3 regions of the Pectobacterium versatile genome follow, and region 3 is predicted to be linked to each of the others. Evidence: predicted binding sites of a transcription regulator. Region 3 holds the regulator's gene; each other region holds the start of a gene.

The links. Region 3 encodes sigma-54, which starts transcription at its own class of promoters, with help from an activator protein. Its sites were predicted from a motif close to GTTGGCACANNTTTCGCTNT; they were not measured.
Region 1: the regulator sigma-54 is predicted to act here: its motif matches at 794-813, upstream of EIP93_RS19890 (gamma carbonic anhydrase family protein).
Region 2: the regulator sigma-54 is predicted to act here: its motif matches at 1,825-1,844, upstream of norV (anaerobic nitric oxide reductase flavorubredoxin).

The regions. Positions count from the first base shown of each region.
Region 1 is NZ_CP034276.1:4,407,301-4,415,441, forward strand. Features, by position in the region: rRNA gene EIP93_RS19885 (16S ribosomal RNA) at 1-600, opposite strand, end outside; gene EIP93_RS19890 (gamma carbonic anhydrase family protein) at 1,091-1,639, shown strand; gene EIP93_RS19895 (DUF1488 family protein) at 1,624-1,881, opposite strand; gene aroE (shikimate dehydrogenase) at 1,878-2,705, opposite strand; gene tsaC (L-threonylcarbamoyladenylate synthase type 1 TsaC) at 2,725-3,294, opposite strand; gene EIP93_RS19910 (DNA topoisomerase family protein) at 3,287-3,844, opposite strand; gene EIP93_RS19915 (DUF494 family protein) at 3,865-4,338, opposite strand; gene dprA (DNA-protecting protein DprA) at 4,310-5,431, opposite strand; gene def (peptide deformylase) at 5,560-6,072, shown strand; gene fmt (methionyl-tRNA formyltransferase) at 6,096-7,043, shown strand; gene rsmB (16S rRNA (cytosine(967)-C(5))-methyltransferase RsmB) at 7,111-8,141, shown strand, end outside.
Region 2 is NZ_CP034276.1:1,029,468-1,037,608, forward strand. Features, by position in the region: gene norW (NADH:flavorubredoxin reductase NorW) at 1-244, opposite strand, end outside; gene norV (anaerobic nitric oxide reductase flavorubredoxin) at 252-1,781, opposite strand; gene norR (nitric oxide reductase transcriptional regulator NorR) at 1,947-3,485, shown strand; gene fumA (class I fumarate hydratase FumA) at 3,701-5,344, opposite strand; gene EIP93_RS04730 (LysR family transcriptional regulator) at 5,835-6,713, opposite strand; gene EIP93_RS04735 (multidrug/biocide efflux PACE transporter) at 6,894-7,364, shown strand; gene EIP93_RS04740 (DNA-3-methyladenine glycosylase family protein) at 7,400-8,062, opposite strand.
Region 3 is NZ_CP034276.1:350,406-358,546, reverse strand. Features, by position in the region: gene lptB (LPS export ABC transporter ATP-binding protein) at 1-595, shown strand, start outside; gene rpoN (RNA polymerase factor sigma-54) at 645-2,078, shown strand; gene hpf (ribosome hibernation promoting factor) at 2,102-2,389, shown strand; gene ptsN (PTS IIA-like nitrogen regulatory protein PtsN) at 2,485-2,958, shown strand; gene rapZ (RNase adapter RapZ) at 3,119-3,976, shown strand; gene npr (PTS phosphocarrier protein NPr) at 4,008-4,280, shown strand; gene rnk (nucleoside diphosphate kinase regulator) at 4,453-4,863, shown strand; gene pmbA (metalloprotease PmbA) at 4,928-6,268, opposite strand; gene yjgA (ribosome biogenesis factor YjgA) at 6,565-7,116, shown strand; gene EIP93_RS01585 (NAD-dependent succinate-semialdehyde dehydrogenase) at 7,216-8,141, opposite strand, start outside.

The DNA of each region.
Region 1 (8,141 bases), 940 kb from region 3:
CAACTTAACAGACCGCCTGCGTGCGCTTTACGCCCAGTCATTCCGATTAACGCTTGCACCCTCCGTATTACCGCGGCTGCTGGCACGGAGTTAGCCGGTGCTTCTTCTGCGAGTAACGTCAATCGATAAGGTTATTAACCTTACCGCCTTCCTCCTCGCTGAAAGTGCTTTACAACCCGAAGGCCTTCTTCACACACGCGGCATGGCTGCATCAGGCTTGCGCCCATTGTGCAATATTCCCCACTGCTGCCTCCCGTAGGAGTCTGGACCGTGTCTCAGTTCCAGTGTGGCTGGTCATCCTCTCAGACCAGCTAGGGATCGTCGCCTAGGTGAGCCATTACCTCACCTACTAGCTAATCCCATCTGGGCACATCTGATGGCGAGAGGCCCGAAGGTCCCCCTCTTTGCTCTTGCGAGGTTATGCGGTATTAGCTACCGTTTCCAGTAGTTATCCCCCTCCATCAGGCAGTTTCCCAGACATTACTCACCCGTCCGCCGCTCGTCACCCAGAGAGCAAGCTCTCCTGTGCTACCGCTCGACTTGCATGTGTTAGGCCTGCCGCCAGCGTTCAATCTGAGCCATGATCAAACTCTTCAATTTAAGATTTGTTTGATTTGCTGAACTCGTCAGCGATGCTCAAAGAATTAGTAACTGTTCATTCGTAATGAATTTTACTGTTGTTCACTCTTCAAGACTTTTTATATCGTTTAAGATACGGTCTTGTGAGTGCCCACACAGATTGTCTGATTAAATTGTTAAAGAGCAATGCGTTGCGGTCTTAACCACTTCGCGAGGTGGCGTATATTACGCTTTTCACCTTCAGAGTCAACGCTTATTTTAAAGTGTTTTCTCTTTCTTTATCGACCCGGTTGTGTGTTCACAGCGCCGTGTCGATGGAGGCGCATTATAGGGATCCGTTTTCGTTACACAACAACTTTCTTGATCTTTTTTTCTGTTCGCGTGTTTTTCGACCCTTTCGATGAGATCTTACTCGATCCACGCCACTTTTCAGTTGCCGACATCCCATATCTGTCGATATTTTGTCTAATAACGAGTAATCAGTATGTGGCAAATAACTACGAGGCTGTCGATGAGTACAAAAACATTCCGTCGTTATAACGGTATTTCTCCCGTTTTAGGCGAAAGAGTCATGGTCGATCATTCCAGCGTGGTGATTGGTAAGGTAACACTAGGCGATGATGTCGGCATATGGCCTCTTGTCGCCATACGAGGTGATGTTAACTACATTACTATTGGTGCAAGGAGTAATGTTCAGGACGGATCTGTACTTCACATCACCCACTGCTCAGAGAAAAAACCAGAAGGTAATCCACTTATTATTGGTGAAGACGTCACGGTAGGCCATAAAGCGATGCTGCACGGTTGCCAAATAGGAAATCGGGTTTTGGTCGGAATGGGATCAATACTTCTGGATGGAGCGGTTGTTGAAGATGACGTCATGATTGGCGCTGGTAGCTTGGTCCCCTCAGGAAAACGGCTAGAGAAGGGGCATCTATACCTCGGCAGCCCAGTCAAAAAAATTCGACCACTAACACAAGCAGAAATAGAGGGATTGATTTACTCGGCAAACAACTATGTTCGTTGGAAAGATGAATACCTTGCTCAGGACAACGAGTAACAACCTTCATCATCCCATTCTTCAGCAACGATCATTTGTTCCAGTTCATCTTCAAGATCCCATCGATATTCCCTGAACAGTGCCAGCCACCGTTCAGGGCTATCACCGCCATAACGTTGCTGGAGCTGCTCCGCGCTCACTAAACATTCCTGCTGAAAGCCATTCACTAAAACGGGAAAGCGGATCGCCATGACCTTATCATCCCAGCTTTCACGATCGGGGAACTGGATCGCCTGATTCATTTAGCAAGATCCTGCTTTAGTAAAGCAATCACTGGCTCCACGTCCGGCATAACACCATGCCAAAGTTTAAACGCATGTGCCGCTTGCCCCACCAGCATTCCCAAACCATCTGCATAATGGAGAGCGCCATGCTGTACGCACCATGACAAAAAGGGGGTTAGCTGTGGCAGGTAAAACATGTCATAACAGCACGTTTCCGGCGAAATGAGTTCTGGCGGTAAGTTAGGAACGCTGTCGTACATACCAGAAGATGTGGCGTTGATTATCAGATCGAACGACTGCCCCTGTAAATCATCGAAAGCAACAGCGTGAATATCACCAATATCACGGAAGATCTTAGCTAAGGCATCGGCCTTGGAAAAGGTCCTATTCGCCAGCACCACTGTACAGCCATAAGCCAGCAGAGGTTGGATAACACCCCGCGCCGCACCACCTGCACCAACCAGCAAAACACGATCCAACGGCTTCACCAGCGCCAATCGTTGTAGATCGCTGAGCAAACCGATGCCATCGGTATTATCAGCAAACAGGCGACCGTCGCTCAATCTCTTCAATGTATTGACCGCCCCCGCAAGCGCAGCACACTCGCTACACTCATCGGCTTCGGCAAAGGCCAGCTCTTTAAAGGGCGCTGTCACATTCGCTCCACCAGCACCATCACGAAAATACTGGCGCAGCATCTGCTCAAAATTATCCAGAGGCGCTAACACGCGCTGGTACGTCAACGTTATCCCCGTCTGTGCAGCAAATAGCTCATGTATGCGAGGTGATTTACTATGCGCAATCGGATTACCAAAAACCGCAAAAGACGTTACTTCAGACACGTTCCTCTCCAACTTGTCGTTACCCCTGACGAATAAGCTCGCCTGTTAATACATCCCTGATTTCTGATGGGTTCATTCTTCCACCTACGTCCCCAACTAGCACAGGAAAATCATCACCAAACTGCTGAGAGACTTCCTGAGCAGTACGGCAGGGCGGTTGACCACTTAAATTGGCACTGGTCGACACCAACGGTTTACCGTAACGCTGGCATAGTTCCTTGACTAGCGGATGGTCACTAACACGCACCGCAAGCGAAGAAAATTGCCCTGTTAGCCACTGCGGAGTCGTGCGTTTTGCTGGCAATACCCAAGTAACCGGACCTGGCCACGTGGAAAACATCACAGCCTTCTGCTCATCGGATAACGCACTGTCATCAATATAAGAAGCCAGTTGGCTAAAATCTGCCGCAATCAGGATCAACCCTTTTTGCCAAGGGCGTTGTTTTAACGCCAGCAGGCGATTAACCGCCACTTCACTATCAGGATCGCATCCCAGCCCAAATACCGCTTCAGTCGGGTACGCAATAACCTGCTCGTTGTGTAATTCCCGCAAAACGGGGATCATTAGTTCATCAGACACATCACTCATTCTTATCAACTTCTGCCGCTATCGGTTTTCCACATAATTTACTGGCACAAAATAGCTTAATGCCTTGTGCCGTTTTTTTCTCAAACAATAAAGCGTAATGGCAAGAAGGACATTCACCCGCTACCGGCTTATGGTTTAACGTAAACTGGCAATCGGGATAGCGATCGCAAGAATGAAACACCTTGCCGTAGCGAGATTTACGCTGCAACAGCGTGCCTTCATTACACTGTGGACATCGAATCGCCGTTTCATCAGGGCGATCGATAGTCTCGGTATGATGGCATTCGGGGTAATTGCCACAGCCGATGAACATCCCATAACGACCTTGTCGTAAGACCAAGGTCGACTGACAAAGCGGACATTGCTGCCCATCTAACACTTTGACAATATGTCCGTCAGCTTGTGCTTTCAGCGGGCGAATGAACTCACATTCTGGATACGCAGAACAGCCAAGAAATGGGCCGTGCCGACCAGAACGGATAACCAGCACTGACCCACAGTCTGGACATATTTCCTGTTTTTTTTCAGCAAACAGTGCAGGCTTAGCCATTCGAACTGTTATTCCTCTGGCTATTGCACATAACCGTCATTGACCTCAAAGAGTAATTCTTCCATTTGCTGATAAGCATTCTCACAACCTGGTACATTGAAAAGCACCATGAGAATGACCCACTTCAGATCTTCCAGATCAAACTCCTGCGTTTCCAACGCCATGACGCGTTCAATAATCATTTCCCGCGTTTCAAGGTTCAGAACCTGAATTTGCTCAAGGAACAATAAAAAGCCACGACATTCCGCATCAAGACGCAGCACCTCATCCTGCGTATAGATCCGCATAGCCAGAGGATCGTTCGCTAAATAAAGCGGCGCAGTCTGCCCTTCCTGAATATCGGCCAGTTTTTCCAGCCAACTCAACGCGCTATAGATATCGTTACGATGGAATCCAGCGCGGGTGAGGTCATCAGTTAACGTATCCTGATCGACACGCATTTCAGTTTCATTGTGGATGTAACTCTCAAACAAGTACATGAGTACGTCGAACATGGCCTGCCCTCCTTAATCGGACATAGCCGCCGGGTACTGCTGCGATCCACCCTGCTAACTCCAGCTCTAATAGCTTAGTGACTATCTCTGGCACAGGTTGGCCGGCACGTTCAGCGACAACGTCAACAGGTGTAACCTCATCTCCTACGTTAGCCAACACGTCGGCAAATGGCAATTCGCCATCCTCTTCTTCGTTAGAAATAGTTTGTCCGCTTTGCATCGGTAGCCACTGCAATTCACTCACCAACTGTTCAAGAATATCTTTCGGATGTGTAACTAGACTGGCCCCTTGCTGGATCAGCCAGTGTGTCCCCTCAGTCATAGGGTTACCGATAGGCCCCGGCAGAGCAAAAACTTCCCGTCCTTGTTCCAAAGCATAACGCGCTGTAACCAACGACCCACTGCGGATAGACGCTTCAATGACCAGGACACCCAGCCCTAGCCCGCTGATAATACGATTTCTTCTGGGAAAGTTGGTTGGGAAAGGCGGCATAGCGAGGGGAAATTCGGAAACCAGCGCGCCACCATCACCACAAATACGTTCGGCAAGCTTAGCGTGCCGCTTAGGATAAATATTCTCCAGTCCGCTTCCCAGCACGGCAATGGTTCTCCCTCCCGTATCCAAAGCGGCACGATGAGCAATACCATCAATGCCAATCGCTAGCCCGCTTGTCACCGTGAGTTCATTTGCGGCCAGCTCCTGAGCAAAAAAGCATCCCCAGCGTTCACCGTAAGCACTGTTCCCCCGGCTACCAATAATCGATATTTGTGGCGATGCCAGCAACTCAGGAGAACCAGAAACAAAGAGCAGAAGCGGAAAATCACGAATATTGCTCAGCAGAAAGGGATACAAGGCATCTTCACACGTAACGATATGGTGATTGGGGTAAGACAACCAATTGAGTGTTCCTTCCAGAATCTTACGATCATAGGTACAGAATTGGGCTATTTGAGCATCAGACAGGCCTAACGCTCTCAAGGTCTCGTTATCGAACGTGTTTAAATCAATAAGCTTTCTGACAATCGCCCGGGCACGCCTGACACCGAGGTGCCGTACGCCCGTCATACGTAGCCAGATTTCCGTTGATAGCATCGGCGTCCCTTACTCAACTCTGTTCAGATAAGTGCTGCAATTCAGTGCTGATGCTGTCAATCGGGGCAGGAAATGTCTAGAATGAGCGTTAAGACTCTCTCACTATTCAGATACAGATCTAAACATATATGTCAGTTTTGCAGGTATTACATTTTCCAGACGAGCGGCTCCGCATCACTGCGCAGCCCGTAAAAGAAGTCAATGCAGATATTCAACATATCGTGGATGATATGTTCGATACCATGTACGAAGAAGAAGGTATTGGCCTGGCAGCGACACAAGTCGATATTCATCAACGTATTATTGTTATTGACGTCTCTGAAGAACGAGACCAACGACTGGTGCTGATCAATCCTGAGTTGATTGAAAAGAGCGGTGATACGGGCATCGAAGAAGGTTGCCTGTCGATCCCTGAAACGCGTGCGCTGGTTCCTCGTGCAGAGCATGTGAAAGTGCGCGCATTGGATCGTGAAGGTAAAGCGTTCGAACTTGAAGCAAGCGAACTACTCGCCATTTGTATTCAGCATGAAATGGACCATCTGGTTGGGAAACTGTTTATCGATTACCTTTCCCCACTTAAACGCCAGCGCATTCGTCAAAAACTGGAAAAACTGGCTAAGCAGAATAGCCGAGCCCGATAATTTTCATCCTGACAGGAAGCACCGTGTCTGATTCTTTACGCATAATCTTTGCCGGAACCCCTGACTTTGCAGCGCGTCACCTTGACGCGCTTTTATCATCGGGCCATGAGGTCGTTGGCGTTTTCACCCAACCTGATCGCCCAGCAGGCAGAGGCAACAAGCTCACTCCCAGCCCAGTAAAAATACTGGCAGAGCAACACAGCATCCCCGTTTTCCAGCCTAAATCTCTGCGACCAGAAGAGAATCAGGCGATGGTTCAGGCGTTAGATGCCGATGTGATGGTCGTTGTCGCCTACGGCTTAATTCTGCCGCAGCCCGTATTATCCATGCCTCGTCTCGGCTGCATTAATGTCCACGGTTCTCTGTTGCCTCTTTGGCGTGGTGCAGCCCCTATTCAGCGTGCATTATGGGCTGGAGATAGTGAAACCGGTGTGACGATCATGCAAATGGATGTTGGACTTGATACTGGCGCAATGCTGCACAAAATTTCGTGCCCTATCCTGCCACAGGATACCAGCGCAACGTTGTACGATAAACTTGCGGAGCTGGGCCCACGTGGCTTATTGGAAACGCTGGAACAGCTTGCTGATGGCAGCGCTGTTTCTGAAGCACAAAATGATGCCCTTGCCACCTATGCAGAAAAGCTCAGCAAAGAAGAAGCACGTTTAAACTGGCAGTTATCTGCCGAACAGCTTGAGCGCTGTATTCGTGCTTTTAACCCTTGGCCAGTCAGCTATTTCATCGTAGATGAACAGCCAGTGAAAATCTGGAAAGCTGAGGTCATCGCCAAAGCACATGCCTCACAGCCCGGTACAATCATACAGGCAGACAAGCAGGGCATTCAGGTAGCAACAGCCGATGGCATCCTGAATATTCAGGAATTGCAGCCCGCAGGCAAAAAAGTCATGGGTGCGCAGGATCTGCTTAACTCACGTCGTGAGTGGTTCGTTCCCGGTAATACACTGGACTAATCTATTTTTCATACCGGCGCCATGCCGGTATATCCTCTCTCTTTTACGTATACGTCATCGCTAACACATGAAAAGCTCATACAATCTACGCAGTATTGCCGCACAAGTGGTGGGACAGGTTCTGGATCAGGGGCAATCACTCAGTGCCTTATTGCCTGTCCATCAGCGTGAAGTCTCCGATAAAGATCGCGCACTTTTGCAAGAGCTTTGCTTCGGCGTATTACGCGTTTTACCGCAGTTGGAATGGTGTATTCAACAACTGATGGCTAAACCCCTAACGGGCAAACAACGCACATTGCATTACCTCATTATGGTCGGCATCTATCAACTGCAATATACGCGGATCCCGCCACATGCAGCGCTGGCTGAAACAGTAGAAGGTGCTGTGGCGTTAAAAAAACCGCAACTCAAGGGGCTGATTAATGGCGTATTACGCCAATTCCAGCGTCAGCAGGAAGAACTGATCCAACGTGAGGCAACTCACTCATCTCACTACCTGCACCCGAGCTGGCTGCTGGCGCGCATTGAGCGTGCCTATCCAAATCACTGGCAAAACATCGTTGAGGCGAATAATCAACGCCCTCCGATGTGGCTACGTGTAAATCGGTTACACCACACACGTGAAGCATATTTAAACTTGTTAGTACAAGAGGGAATCGAGGCATTTCCTCATGCTGAATACAGCGATGCGATACGACTTGCCTCTCCCTGTGCGGTCGATCAATTGCCAGGATTTTCGCAAGGATGGGTAACAGTACAAGATGCATCTGCTCAAGGCTGCGTCTATTGGCTCGATCCACAAGATGGCGAACAGATCCTCGATCTCTGCGCTGCACCCGGTGGCAAAACGACACACATTTTAGAAGCGGCACCAAAATCTCATGTGCTCGCTGTCGATGTAGATGAAACACGTTTAGGCCGAGTAAAAGAAAATTTACTGCGGTTACAAATGCATGCCGAAGTAAAACAAGGCGATGGACGTTACCCCGATTCATGGTGCGAAGGACGTGTGTTTGATCGCATTCTGTTGGATGCCCCATGCTCAGCCACGGGTGTGATTCGTCGTCATCCTGATATTAAGTGGTTGCGCCGAGACAG
Region 2 (8,141 bases), 680 kb from region 3:
TGACACGCGTATTGGCCAGCAGCGTGATACGGTTTTCTTCGGCAAACGCGGCTGCCGACATTTTGGTCAGATCGTCGGCGTGCTGTTGCAGGCTCATCACATGGCTTAAATCCGGCTTGTTGTATTCATCGCCACTGTCGGCGGTAATCAGGCGGATAGGGCTGTGAGCATCCTGCTTGCGCAACTGTCGGATGAGCTGGCGGGCGGCAAAGCCCGCGCCAATAATCACGATATCTTTCATCATCCTCTCCCTAGCGAATCGGATTGAAAACGTCTTTACCCAGCCCACATTCTGGGCAGAGGAAGCTGTCTGGTACGTCCGACCACATGGTGCCAGGGGTGACATCCTGCATCGGTTCGCCGAGCGCCGGATCGTAGATCCACTGGCAGACGCTGCACACCATACAACCGTTTTCTGACTGTACCGCTGGCTGTGCGGTTGACTGTGCCGCAGCGACTTCATTGCATCCGCAGGCGCTCTCGGCTGGGGCGCTCACATTCTGCGGGGCGGTGGTGGTTTGCGGTGCCGCAGCGGTCTGTTTTACGGGCGAGATGACGCGACGGGCTGGCGTGTCATCCAGCGGATGTAATGCCCACTGACGAGCGATTTCACGGCCGTGATTGCGACAAATTTCCAGCGCGGAACCGTCAGGACGCCATTTGGTTTTCAGCGCCAGCGTCGTTTCAAAACCGGCATCCATCAGACGGGTTTGAACGCGGTCTACTGCACCGCCGTTCCAGCCGTAGCTACCGAACGCCGAGGCTTTCTTGTTTTGGAAACGCAGGCCGGTGATCTCTTCCAGCATGGCGGCGACCTTCGGCATCATCACGTTATTCATGGTGGATGAACCGACTAACACGCCTTTCGAGCGGAAGACCTGCGTCAGAATTTCGTTCTTGTCGTGACGGGCGACGTTATAGATTTTCACCGCGACGCCGGGGTCGACATCGTTGATGCCTTGCGCAATGGCGTCGGCCATCATGCGGGTGTTATTGGACATGGTGTCGTAAAACAGCGTGATACGATCTTCCTGATAGCTGTCCGCCCACTTCAGATACAGGTGGATGATCTGAGCAGGATCGTCACGCCATACCACGCCGTGTGAGGTCGCAACCATCGACAGCGGCAGGTTAAAGCCCAGCACTTCGTGGATCTTGGCGGTGACTAAGCGGCTGAACGGCGTCAGAATATTGGCGAAATAGCGCTGGCACTGTTCGAACAGTTCGGTTTGATCCACCTCGTCATTGAACAGGTGCTCATCGCAGTAGTGCTGACCGAACGCATCGTTACTGAACAGTACGGCATCTTCGGTCATGTAGGTCATCATACTGTCTGGCCAGTGCAACATCGGTGTTTCAATAAAGATCAGCTGTTTGCCGTTACCGATATCCAGCGTGTCGCCGGTTTTGACCGTGTGGAAATTCCACTCGGGGTGGTGATGGTGACCGGTAATGGAATCGATCGCGTTGTAGGTACAGTAAATCGGCGTGTTGGGAATACGTGCCATCAGCTCGCTCAGCGCCCCGGCGTGATCCTCTTCGGCGTGGTTGATCACGATGTAGTCAATCGTGTTCAGATCCACTTCCGCCATCAGGTTTTGCACAAACTCACGGCTGAATTTGTGATCGACGGTATCGATCAACACGGTTTTCTCTTCGCGGATCAGGTAGCTGTTGTAGCTGCTGCCTTGCAGCGTTTTGTATTCGGTGCCGTGAAAGTCACGGACTTCCCAGTCGCGTTGTCCAACCCAGTGGATATTGTTCTTAACGTGAATTGTCATGTTCTGAAACCTCAGTAGTCATAGTCGGGGATATGCTGTAGAGATTGCAGGAAGTGTGCCAGTTTTTAATTTATTGATTTATATGGTTTTAATAAATAATCATTGTCAAAATGACATTGTTTATCTATTGTCTTAATGACACAGGTTATGTCATTAGGACACACCATGACGCTCTCTATTAACGCCCTTGCTCGTATTGCTATCGAGCTGCAAATGGGGCTATCAAATCAGGACCGTTTCCAGCGCTTAATCAACAGTCTGCGCCAGCTGCTGCGCTGCGATGCCTCGGCGCTGCTGCGTTACGAGAATCAGCTGTTCCGTCCCTTGGCGATCGACGGTCTGGCGCCGGACGTGCTGGGGCGACGCTTTCGTCTGTCCGATCATCCCCGTTTGGAGGCGATTGCCCGCGCGGGTGACGTGGTGCGCTTTCCGGCGGACAGCCAGCTTCCCGATCCGTATGACGGTCTGATCCCCAGTCAGGAGGATCTTAAGGTACATGCCTGCGTTGGCTTGCCGCTGTTTGCCAATCAGAACCTGATCGGCGCGCTGACCGTGGATGGCATGGACCCGTGTCAGTTCGACCATTTTAGCGATGAAGAACTGCGGCTGGTGGGGGCGATGGCGGCGGCGGCGCTGAGTAACGCGCTGCTGATGGAACGTCTTGAGCGGCAGTTGCCCGCGCCGGTGCGGGCCGAAAGTCCGGCGGCGGAAAGCGTGGATGAAATGGTTGGGCTGTCAGAACCGATGCAGCGGCTAAAGAAAGAGGTTGATATCGTCGCGGGTTCCGACCTGAACGTGCTGATCATGGGAGAAACCGGCGTCGGTAAAGAGCTGGTGGCGCGGGCGATTCATCGCGGTTCCAGCCGGGCAAGTCATCCTCTGGTGTACCTGAACTGCGCCGCGCTGCCGGAGTCGGTAGCGGAAAGTGAGCTGTTTGGTCATGTTAAGGGCGCGTTTACCGGAGCGATCCATCATCGTACTGGCAAGTTTGAGATGGCGGATAACGGCACGCTGTTTCTGGATGAGATTGGCGAACTGTCTCTGACGTTACAGGCGAAGCTGCTGCGCGTATTGCAGTATGGCGATCTCCAGCGCGTGGGTGATGACAGCAGCCTGAAAGTGAACGTGCGCGTGCTGGCGGCAACCAACCGCGATCTGCGGCAGGCGGTGCTGGATGGTGCTTTCCGTGCCGACTTGTTCCACCGTCTGAGCGTGTTCCCGCTTTCCGTACCGCCGCTGCGCGAGCGTCGTCAGGATGTGGCATTGTTGGCGGGGTTCTTCTGTGAACGCAGTCGCGTGCAGCTGGGGCTGGCGCGTCTGGCGTTGACGGCCGACGCGGGGGCGCTACTGGAACAATATGACTGGCCGGGGAATGTGCGCGAGCTGGAACACGCCATTTATCGTGCCACCGTGCTGGCGAGAGCAGGGCAGGAGTCGGGCGAGGTGCTGTTGGGGCGTGAGCATTTCAATCTTGAACTTCCCGCTCAACCTGCTCATTCCGCCACGGGATCGTCGAATGCTATCGAGATAGAGCCAGCGTATTTCATCAGCGGCGGGCTGCGAGAGGCAACGGACGACTATCAGCGTCGGATCATCCAACAAACGCTGGCACGTCATGAGGGCAACTGGTCATCCTGCGCCAGAAAACTGGAAATGGACAGCGGCAACCTGCACCGTCTGGCGAAGCGGTTAGGCATTAAATAAAAAAACGCCCAGATGAACGGTCAGGGCGTTGTAGGTCGTAGACAAACCTATTTACCGAACGAAAACGGGAGTAACGGAATAGAAGAGTAAAGCGTTTGCGCCAGGGATGGCGCAAGCCGAGCGCACAGGGATGTGTTTACAGCGACTTTACGATCTATCCGTTACTCTCGCTCGGTGAGCGTTGGCGGTTAATCTCTAACCGCCGTAGGGCTTCCTTAACCGCATTTCACGCACTTGGCGCTCTGAATCACCTGGAAGAAATCGTTGCCTTTATCATCGACCAGAATAAAGGCTGGGAAATCTTCTACTTCGATTTTCCAGATAGCTTCCATACCCAGTTCTGGGTACTCAACGCAGGTCAGGCTCTTGATGCTGTTCTGCGCCAGAATCGCTGCCGGGCCGCCGATGCTGCCGAGGTAGAAGCCGCCGTGTTTATGGCACGCGTCGGTCACCTGCTGGCTGCGGTTGCCTTTCGCTAGCATGATCATGCTGCCGCCGTTGGCTTGCAGTAAATCGACGTAGGAATCCATGCGGCCAGCGGTGGTCGGGCCTAACGAGCCGGACGGGTAGCCTTCTGGCGTTTTCGCCGGACCCGCGTAGTAAATCGGGTGATCTTTGATGTACTGCGGCAGGCCTTCGCCGTTATCCAGACGTTCCTTCAGCTTGGCGTGAGCAATGTCACGGCCCACGATGATGGTGCCGGTCAGGGAAAGACGGGTGGATACCGGATACTGCGACAGCGTTTTCAGAATCTCGGCCATCGGACGGTTCAGGTCGATTTTAACCGCATCGCCTTCGCCCGTTTCACGCAGGTGCTCAGGGATATATTTGCCCGGATTCTGCTCTAACTGCTCCAGCCAGACGCCTTTGCGGTTGATCTTGCCTTTGATGTTACGGTCAGCGGAACAGGACACGCCCATACCGACGGGGCAAGATGCGCCGTGGCGCGGCAGGCGGATAATTCGTACGTCGTGTGCAAAGTATTTCCCGCCAAACTGCGCGCCCAGACCCAGATCGCGCGCGGCTTCCAGAATCTCCTGCTCCAGCGCGACATCGCGGAACGCCTGACCGTGCTCGTTGCCCTCGGTCGGCAGTTCGTCGTAGTACTTGGTCGATGCTAGCTTAACGGTTTTCAGCGTAGTTTCTGCCGAGGTGCCGCCAATCACAAACGCGATATGGTACGGCGGGCAGGCCGCGGTACCCAGTGAGCGCATTTTCTCAATCAGGAAGCTTTTCAGTTTACCCGGCGTCAGCAGTGCTTTGGTTTCCTGATACAGATACGTCTTGTTGGCTGAACCGCCGCCTTTGGTGACGAACAGGAATTTATAGTCTTCGCCTTCGGTACTGTAGAGGTCAATCTGCGCGGGCAGGTTGGTGCCAGTGTTGACCTCTTGGTACATATCCAGCGCGGCGTTTTGCGAATAGCGCAGGTTGTCTTCAATGAACGTGTTGTACACGCCTTTGGACAGCGCTTCGGCATCGTTACCGCCAGTCCAGACGTTCTGGCCTTTTTTACCGACGATGATCGCCGTACCGGTATCCTGACAGGTCGGCAGGATGCCTTTGGCGGAAATTTCTGAGTTGCGCAGGAATTGCAGGGCAACGTATTTATCGTTTTCGCTGGCTTCGGGGTCGTGAAGAATATCGGCAACTTGCTGCTGGTGAGCGGGGCGGAGCATGAAAGAAGCATCGTGGAAGGCTTGCTGGGCCAGAAGGGTCAATGCGGCTGGCTCGATCTTCAGGATGTCCTGACCTTCAAACTGTGCGACAGAGACAAAGTCGCTGCTCAACAGGCGATATTCGGTGTCATCTTTACTGAGTGGAAATGGATCTTGGTAATAGAAGGGTTTATTCGACATTTTTTTCTCACTTGCAATTGCATTAATTAGTAAATTCCGACCTTTATAGGATTCAGCGTCTTATTATTAAGGCGTATTACCGCTGCACTACAGGGATGTCTCGAATACAAAAGTAGTAATCACCATAATAGTATGGTTTTTTGTCGGGAAGTACTACTTTGGTACATCACAATAATAATGATGTCGTGCATTATTTTTTCTGTGACAGACGTGCGAAACCGCCGCGCGGCTCGGGTTTCCGTGTGCAGGCAACACAGGAAAATGCTCATGGTTTAGCGTGAAAATATTTCTCTTTTAATTGGCTTAATTAAGTAAAATAAACGGTGAAATTAAAAACAATAACCATTTCATCTTTAATGTTATTCATTGGCGATATAAAGAAACCGTTATTGGCTTTTTATCGCGTAATGAAAAAACAGGCCGATCACAAAAGCCACGGAGCGGTGGCCTATGTGATGAATGATCTGGTTTTACCAACGCAGTGGCGCAGTTATGGCGGCGTACTCTCTTGTTGAGCAAGGAGATTGTCGATCATCCACAACCCCGCCGGGCCGGGTGGGTGGGGTTTGGACCAGACAACGTCTACGTCAATCCACTGCGGCCAGCCCGCGACAGGCAGTTCCACCAGTTTCTGCTGGTCATATTGCGCCACCAGCCAGCGTGGCAGAATGCTCCAGCCATGCCCCTGCTGTGCCATTTCCAACAGCATAAGATAAGACGGCGTAGACCAGACGATCCCTTCTGGTTGCAGCCGGTCGCTGCGTTTATAGGTATTGAGATAAAGCTGGCGGATTGTCGCCAACTGGCTGCGCGTCACGGTTTTTTCCGTTGCGAGCGTGTGCGCTGCCGACACAAAGATGGCCATTTCGGTCTTAACCTGCAAACGCGCGGCGGCAATATCGGGCGGGTAATCCGCCTGAGCGCGTAGTAACCCGACATGCGCACGGTTTGTTTGCAGCAGATCGATCACGTCATCGCCTTCCGCAATCAGGCATTCAAATTCAATATCAGGAAAATGATGGGCGAAACGCTGAAGCACGGGTTCGTAGTGGGTGGCTTGCCAGATGTCGGACAGCACAAACGTCAGGCGGGGCTCGATATGGTCGGCTAGACGAATCGCCAGCTCATCCAACTCTTCGCTGGCGGATAAGATCGCCTGTACGTGGGAAAGCACTTTTCTGCCCGCCAGCGTGAGCACAGGCTGGTGACCGGATCGATCAAACAGCGTCAGCCCCAGATCGGCTTCCAGATTAGCGATGGCCGCGCTGATGGTGGACTGGCTTTTATGCAATCGTCGAGCGGCGGCGGAAAACGAGCCTGCATCAACGGTGGTAACAAAAGCCAGCAAGGATTCTGGTGAATATCGCATCGTTATCTATACCCTAAATAATTCGAGTTTCAGGACAATATGACAGATGTATCGATTTTATCGATGGAATCTAACTGTACTCTACCACCTTATACGATGAAAATAAGACCGTAATACGATGCCATCCATGGTCATGGCGAAAATTGACCAGTAACTCGCAATAAATAAAGTGAATGTGCTATGCAGAACAAAACCAGTAAAACCTTACGTGAGCGTGTGTACCATGCGGTGGGCTTTGAGCTCATCGCGTTGACGATCTGTGCGCCAGCGGGTGCCTGGCTGCTGAATAAGCCGCTCTTCGATATGGGCGCACTGGCAATTATGCTCTCCAGCGTCGCGATGATCTGGAATATGATCTACAACTCGATATTCGATCGCCTATGGCCTGCGGATCGCGTTAAGCGCCGACTGCCGATTCGTATTGCTCACGCGCTGGGGTTTGAAGGCGGTTTTATCCTGATTGGTCTGCCGCTGGCGGCGTGGATGCTGAACGTCACGCTGTGGCAGGCGCTGATGGTGGAGATCGGCTTCTTCCTGTTCTTCCTGCCGTACACCGTGGTGTACAACTGGGCTTACGATTCGCTGCGGGAACGCATTATGAACCGCCGCCATCACGCTCAGCAGGTCTCAGCCAGTTCTCGTCTGCGCTAATTCGTCTACGTTAACTTGCCTGTGTTAACTCTGCGTTACCGGTGTGTCAGCTTAAAGCTTTGATACGCCGGTAGCTCAAGCGCTCGCCATAAATACCAGGATGCCACCGTGCGATAAGGCTGACATTGCAGGCTCAGTGCCTGCAAATCGCGCGGCTTTGGCATGTCCGGCAAATCGTAAACGTAGCGTAACCCCTGACGAATACCGAGATCGTCGAGCGGCATGATGTCGGTGCGTTCCAGCGAATAAATCAAAAACATTTCGACCGTCCAGCGTCCGATCCCCTTGAGCGACGTCAGTTGCTGAATGAGCGTGTCGTCATCCCGCTCTGCGGCCTGTTCGAGGCTCGGTACCAGACCGCTCAGCGCCCCCTGTGCAATGCCATGCAGCGTATCCGCTTTACGGGCGGAAAAACCGCACTGCCGCAACGTGTCGGTGGAGCAGGCCAGTATCTGTTCCGGGGTGGGAAAGACGTCGCCATGTACCCGCAGGAGCTTCGCGACCATGGCATCCCCAGCACGCGTCGTTAGCTGCTGATAGGCAACGGCACGCATCAGCGCCTCATAGGGTTCCCGGTGTGGTGCCGTTTGATGGCGACAATCACCAATCTGTTCGATCAGGCTGGCCCAGCGCGTATTGATGGCGCTGAGGTGGGTTTTGGCGCGCTGCGTGAAATCTGCTGGCGGATGGGATGGCATAAACGGCTTCCGTAATGAGAACGCAAAGGACAGAAAACGAGCATAGGAGATTGCCGCATGGCGCGCCATGTGGGAAGGG
Region 3 (8,141 bases):
AACGTTCTACATGGTCGTCGGCATCGTTCCGCGTGATGAAGGACGCATCGTCATTGACGACGATGACATCAGCCTGCTTCCTTTGCACGAACGTGCGCTACGCGGCATCGGCTATCTGCCGCAGGAAGCCTCTATTTTCCGTCGCTTAAGCGTTTATGACAATCTGATGGCGGTGTTACAGATCCGTAAAGATCTGACGACCGAACAGCAAGAAGATCGTGCCAATGAGCTAATGGAAGAATTCCATATTATTCATTTGCGCGATAGTCTGGGACAATCGCTGTCCGGTGGAGAAAGACGCCGCGTAGAGATTGCGCGTGCGCTGGCAGCGAATCCGAAGTTCATCCTGCTGGATGAACCGTTTGCGGGCGTAGACCCGATCTCCGTACTGGATATTAAAAAAATCATTGAGCATCTGCGTGATAGCGGGCTTGGCGTGTTGATTACCGATCATAACGTCCGTGAAACGCTTGATGTCTGTGAACGAGCCTACATCGTGAGTCAGGGCAACCTGATCGCCCACGGTTCACCGACCGATATTCTGGCCGATGAACAGGTAAAACGCGTGTATCTGGGCGAAGGCTTCCGACTCTGATAGGGTAATATTTTATCTTTGCAGTACTTATGGGACGTTAGCGCGATTTATGAAGCAAGGTTTGCAACTCAGGCTTAGCCAGCAACTGGCCATGACTCCACAGCTCCAACAGGCGATCCGCCTGTTGCAACTGTCCACGCTTGAATTGCAACAGGAGATTCAACTGGCGTTAGAAAGTAATCCGTTACTTGAACAAACGGATCAGCACGACGAAATCGAGTCATTTGAAAAGGTAGACAGCGATTCACTGGATACCGGTGAAGCCCTTGAACAAAGGGATATGCCGGAAGAATTGCCGCTTGATGCCACCTGGGATGAAATCTACTCCGCAGGCACGCCGTCAGGCACCGGCACCGACTATCGCGATGAAGAACTGCCGATTTATCAAGGCGAAACTACGCAAACGCTTCAGGATTACCTGATGTGGCAGGTTGAGCTGACGCCGTTTTCCGACACCGACGCGGCTATCGCGACCTCTATCGTCGATGCGGTGGACAACACCGGTTACCTGACCGTACCGCTACAAGACATTCTTGAGAGCATCGGTGACGACGACGTGACGCTGGAAGAAGTTGAAGCCGTACTCAAACGCGTGCAGCGCTTCGATCCCGTTGGCGTCGCCGCCCGCGACCTGCGTGATTGTCTGCTGGTGCAGCTTTCCCAGTTCGCCGACGACACGCCCCGCCTGACCGAAGCTCGCCTGATCGTCAGCGATCATCTCGATCTGTTAGCCAACCATGATTTCCGCAGCCTGATCCGCATCACGCGCCTGAAAGAAGAAGTGCTGAAAGAAGCACTGGCGTTGATCCAATCGCTCGATCCCCGTCCAGGACAGTCGATCAACACTGGCGAATCCGAATACGTGATTCCTGACGTGCTGATACGTAAAGTTCAGGGAGTCTGGGTCGTCGAACTGAACACCGACAGCGTTCCCCGTTTGCAGATTAACCAGCAATATGCGGCGCTGGGTAACAGCGCACGCAACGACAGCGACGGACAATTTATCCGCAGCAATCTGCAAGAAGCGCGCTGGCTCATCAAAAGCCTGGAAAGTCGCAACGACACGCTGCTGAAAGTGACCCGCAGCATCGTCGAACAGCAACAGGATTTCTTCGAGCAGGGCGAGGAATTCATGAAGCCCATGGTACTGGCAGACATCGCTCAAGCGGTGGATATGCATGAATCCACTATCTCACGCGTGACGACACAAAAGTTCCTGCACAGCCCGCGCGGCATTTTTGAGCTAAAATATTTCTTCTCCAGCCACGTTAATACGGATAGTGGCGGAGAAGCGTCATCAACGGCAATCCGCGCGTTGGTGAAGAAGCTTATTGCAGCGGAAAACCCCGTGAAGCCACTGAGCGATAGCAAGCTTACGGCACTGCTCTCCGATCAGGGCATCATCGTGGCGCGTCGAACCGTTGCAAAATACCGAGAGTCTTTATCTATCCCACCATCGAATCAGCGTAAACAACTGATTTGATCTCAACAGAGAAGGAAGACACTATGCAGCTCAACATTACCGGACACCACATCGAGATCACTGAACCGCTGCGTGATTTTGTCAATGGCAAGTTTGCCAAATTAGAGCAGTATTTTGACCGGATTAATCAGGTCAATGTGGTATTGAGAGTGGAAAAAGTTCAGCAAATTGCCGAGGCCACGCTCCACGTTAATGGCGGCGAGCTGCATGCAACCTCAGAGGCGGCAGATATGTACGCCGCGATAGATTTATTGATTGATAAGCTGGCGAGACAGCTCAATAAGCATAAAGATAAACTCAAGCAGCACTAATTTTCTCCTTTGCCGTTTGGCAAAGGACAAACTCGGCCCATCCATTCGATGGGTCGGGATCACCAGAAGTGAAAGCGTCGTTAAGTGAAAATAAAATGAACCACGATCCCGTATTGCAGCTCAGCACAGTGTTACGTCCTGAGTGCACCCGAAGCACCGTCCACTGCCAGAGTAAGAAACGGGCATTGGAAATTATCAGTGAGCTCGCCGCCAAGCAGCTTAATATTCCTTCGCAGATTATCTTTGATGCCATCCTGACCCGAGAGCGGATGGGCAGCACGGGAATCGGCGGCGGCATTGCCATTCCTCATGGTAAGCTGGAAGACGATAATGCGCTGGGCGCCATCGGTGTTTTCATCCAGTTAGAGCAACCGATCGCTTTCGATGCCATTGATAATCAGGCCGTTGATCTGCTTTTTGCCTTGCTGGTTCCAGCGGAACAATGTAAAACCCATTTGCATACCCTGTCGCTTGTTGCCAAGCGGCTGGCGGATAAAACGGTTTGCCGACGCCTGCGTGCGGCGCAAAGCGATGAAGAGCTATACCAGATTATGACGGAAGCTGGTTAAGCCGGATGGTTGTCATGTTCACGATGACGGGCGATTCGCGGTGGATTCAGAGAATGCTTGCAATCCATGCGCTAAGCCGTCATTTTTTTAGCTATACATCACTTTATAAAAACAGTGGCAATGAAAATTCGCCATCACGTTGCCAGAGGGGAGTCGTCAGATGGTGCTGATGATTGTCAGTGGTCGCTCAGGTTCAGGGAAATCTGTCGCCCTGCGCGCACTGGAAGATATGGGGTTCTACTGCGTAGATAACCTGCCAGTGGTTCTACTGCCAGAACTGGCTAATACGCTTGCGGCACGTAACATTTCCGCAGCAGTCAGCATTGACGTGCGCAATATGCCGGAATCCCCAGAGATCTTCGAGCATGCTATGGAGCAACTGCCACCCAGCTTCTCGCCTCAATTGCTGTTTCTGGATGCCGATCGCAATACGCTGATTCGTCGCTACAGCGATACCCGTCGCCTTCACCCGCTCTCCAGCAAGAATCTGTCACTGGAAAGCGCCATTGATGAAGAAAGCGACCTACTGGAGCCGCTGCGTTCACGTGCCGATCTGATTATCGACACCTCAGAGATGTCGGTACATGAGCTGGCCGAAATGCTGCGTACCCGACTACTCGGCAAGCGAGAACGCGAACTCACGATGGTGTTCGAATCGTTCGGCTTCAAGCACGGTATCCCTATCGATGCGGATTACGTCTTTGACGTGCGCTTCCTGCCGAACCCGCACTGGGATCCGAAACTGCGCCCGATGACCGGTCTGGATAAGCCCGTTGCGTCTTTCCTCGACAGGCATACCGAAGTTCACAACTTCATCTACCAGACTCGCAGCTATCTGGAACTGTGGCTGCCAATGCTGGAAACCAATAACCGCAGCTATCTGACCGTTGCGATTGGCTGTACCGGCGGTAAACACCGTTCCGTCTACGTTGCTGAACAGCTGGCAGACTACTTCCGCTCACGCGGTAAGAACGTGCAGTCGCGTCACCGTACGTTGGAAAAACGTAAACCCTCGTAATAGTCGGCAAACCAGCACAGCCAGGTAACCTATGACAGTCCGGCAAACGGTTGAAATCAAAAACAAGCTGGGCATGCACGCTCGCCCAGCCATGAAGCTGTTCGAGCTGGTGCAGAGCTTTGATGCAGAAGTGATACTGCGTAATGACAGCGGCACCGAAGCCGAAGCCAGCAGCGTGATTGCCATGCTGATGCTGGACTCGGCCAAAGGGCGACTCATCGAGGTAGAAGCGACAGGCCCAGATGAAGAGCAGGCGCTTGCCGCTGTCATCGGGCTGTTTGAAGCCGGGTTCGACGAAGACTAGCGATTTCCTTAGCAGGCTATCTGCCAGCCTTCGTGACAAGGATCGCTTCACTTTCCTCCCCGAACCTCCTACTATCTACCTATATAAATCATAATATTTTCTTATACCCCCTGCTCCTTTGGGCGCGGGGGGTTATTTTTATATCATCTGAAAATACCAACTGGAGAGGAGTATGACGAAACCTAACCTGACAATCAGTGAATTGGATGCAGAACGTCTGGATATGTTATTGGAGCAGCCCGCCTTTGCGGACAGCGATATCGCACAGGCGTTGAATGAGGAGCTGGATCGGGCGGAAATTCTGCCTGCGGCATCGATTCCCTCACATGTCGTCACCATGAATAGTCGGGTGCGTTTCCGCGATCTGAATACCAACGAAGAGCACATCCGCACGCTGGTTTATCCGGCCGCGGTGAAGGACAGCAAAGAACCGCTGTCGGTGATGGCTCCGCTGGGTGCGGCACTATTGGGAATGCATGTGGGAAATTCTATCACCTGGCAATTGCCAAACGGTGAAGAAACGCGAATTGAAGTACTAGAACTACTCTATCAGCCAGAAGCCGCGGGCGAGTACCACCGCTAAGCCAGAGATAGAGTAACAGCCGTCGGACACTGCCGACGGCGACGGTTACTCACACAGAGCAGGTTTATTCCCCTGCGATCTTCATTGATGGCAGCAGAACGGAACCACACTGGATATTGCTTCGAGTTTCGATATCATTCCCCACCGTCACAATATTACGCAGCATGTCTTTCAGGTTACCCGCGATGGTAATCTCGCTGACCGGATATTGAATTTCGCCGTTCTCGACCCAGAAGCCGGATGCTCCACGGGAATAGTCCCCCGTCACACCGCTCACACCTTGCCCCATCAGTTCGGTCACCAGCAGGCCTTTGCCCATCTGTTTCAACATACCGTTGAAATCCAGACCCTGTCCGGCAATCCGCCAGTTATGAATACCCCCCGCATGGCCGGTGCTCTGCATACCCAGCTTACGCGCGGAGTAGCTTGTCATGAGCCAGGTCTGCAGCACGCCCGCCTTCACAATTTCACGCGCCTGCGTCCGCACGCCTTCGCTGTCGAACGGCGTAGAGGCCAGCCCTCTCAGCAAATGCGGTTGCTCCTCAATCGTCAGCCACTCCGGCAGAATCTGCTGACCCAGCTTATCCAGCAGGAAAGTGGATTTACGATAAACGCTACCGCCGCTGATGGCGCCAACCAAATGGCCAAACAGGCCCGTCGCCACTTCCGCAGAAAACATCACCGGTGCCTGCATGGTGGGCAGTTTACGCGGTGACAAGCGGGATAATGTGCGGCGTGCGCACTCTTCGCCCACCCATTCCGGGCTGAGTAAGTCATCCAGCGCACGGCCAACGGTGTAGGCATAATCTCGCTCCATATCGCCATTCACTTCAGCAATCACACAGCTGGACATGGAATGACGGCTAGAGCAGTAACTTTTCAGCAGGCCGTGGCTATTGCCGAACACCTTCACGCCGTAGTGGCTGTTAAAGCTGCCGCCTTCGGTGTTAGTGATGCGCTTGTCAGCCTGTAACGCCGCCTGCTCTGCGCGAGCGGCTAATTCAATGCCGCGATCCGCATCCAGTTCGGTCGGATGGAACAGATCCAGATCCGGCGCGTCGAACGCCAGAAGATCCCGATCCGCTGGGCCAGCAAAAGGATCGACAGAGGTATAACGCGCAATATCCAGCGCGGCCTGTACCGTACGGGCTATCGCATCTGGACTGAGATCGGTAGACGATGCGCTGCCTTTACGCTGTTGGTGATAAACCGTGATGCCCAACGCGCCATCGCTGTTGAATTCAACATTTTCAACCTCACCATAACGGGTACTGACGCTAATGCCCGTCGTTTTTGACACCGCGACTTCTGCCGCATCAGAACCGGCACGCGCCAGTTCCAGCGCCTGAGCAACCGCGAGCTCCAGCGCTTTACGCTGCTCTGCAACCTGAGTAGTTATCGTCATTGTTCTGCCATAATGAGTGGAAGAAAGCTCACCATCATCATCCCCGCAACGAGCACAAAAGGGGCGTATACTCTATATACTTCGCGCAGCCAACACGCAGGTAACGTGAAGTATGACGAGCATAAAATGGTGTAGCATAATGCTTTCTAGTCTAACAGGATCTACGGACAATTTCGCACAAAGCCCAAACCTGTTAGTATCAGCCTCTTTTTTGCTGGTGGGCACGCTGTTCACCATCCCGGAGCCGCTACGCGTAGCGTTACGAATTGCTCCTGGACACTTTTTAGGAGCCAACCATGAAGCAAAAGTACGAAGACTGGCTGAATGACGTCCCAGAGAACCAAGAAGACGACGAAGATGATGAAATTATCTGGGTCAGCAAAAGTGAAATAAAGCGCGATGCCGAAGCGCTGAAAGATCTCGGCGCAGAACTGGTCGAGCTGGGCAAAAACGCCCTGGAGAAGATCCCGTTGGACGACGATCTGCGTGCAGCGGTGGAACTGGCACAGCGGATCAAGAAAGAAGGCCGCCGCCGTCAGCTACAGCTGATTGGTAAAATGTTGCGCGCCCGCGATCCAGAGCCGATCCAAACCGCGCTGGATAAGCTGAACAACCGCCATAATCAGCAGGTGGCGTTATTCCACAAACTGGAACAGCTGCGTGACCGTCTGATTGAAGAAGGTGACGATGTGGTCCCCGATATTCTGGCGCTATATCCTCATGCTGACCGTCAGCAGTTGCGTTCTCTGGTGCGTAATGCGCAGAAAGAGAAAGCGACGAATAAGCCGCCGAAATCCGCCCGCCAGATCTTCCAGTATCTGCGCGAACTGGCTGAGACCACAGACTAACGGCGATCATGGGATGAGGAGTATGCCTCACTCATCCCATGTATTATCGGGGTAGCTCGTTGAGCCCACGATCCATTCCGATCGTGACAGCATCCCAGATTACAATCCGCCCAAATGCCAGGTTTTTACTTCCAGAAACTCGTCCAGCCCCAAAACAGAGCCTTCGCGGCCTAATCCTGACTCTTTCACACCGCCGAAGGGTGCTAACTCGGTTGAAACCGCGCATTCGTTAATGCCAATCATGCCGCTCTCCAACGCTTCTGCCACGCGGAACACACGCTGCAAATTCTGGCTGTAGAAGTAAGCCGCCAGACCAAATGGCGTATTGTTGGCGCGCTGAATCACCTCTTCTTCCGTTTTGAAACGGAAACAGGGAGCAACCGGACCAAACGTTTCTTCCTGCGCCAGCAGCATCGCTTCGTTGGCATCAACAATCACCGTCGGCTCAAAGAAGCTGTGGCCCAGCTTGTGCCGTTTACCACCGACAAGCGCCTTGCCTCCCTTTTCCACCGCGTCATTGACGTGCTTTTCCACCTTCTCAACGGCAGCATCATCAATCAGCGGACCGAGCACGACGCCGTCATCCATACCGTTGCCGACCTTCAGCTTTTTCACTTCTTCCGCAAGCAGAGAGACGAATTCATCGTAGACGCCATCCTGAATATAAAATCGGTTGGCGCTGACGCAAACCTGACCCGCATTGCGGAAGCGGTTGGCAATCGCGCCTTTTACCGCGGCCTGAATATCTGCATCATCAAACACGATATAAGGTGCGTTGCCACCCAACTCCATCGACACTTTCTTCATCGTATCTGCGGCGTTGCGCACCAACGTTTTCCCTACTTCTGTCGAACCAGTGAAGGAAATTTTGCGCACTTTATCGCTCGCCATGACGGTATCGCTAATCGCCTGCGTGTCGCCCGCCACGCCGTTGAGTACACCATCCGGCACACCCGCCTGCTGTGCCAACGCCAACAGCGCAAACGCAGACAGCGGCGTATTGTTCGCGGGTTTGATGACGCCGG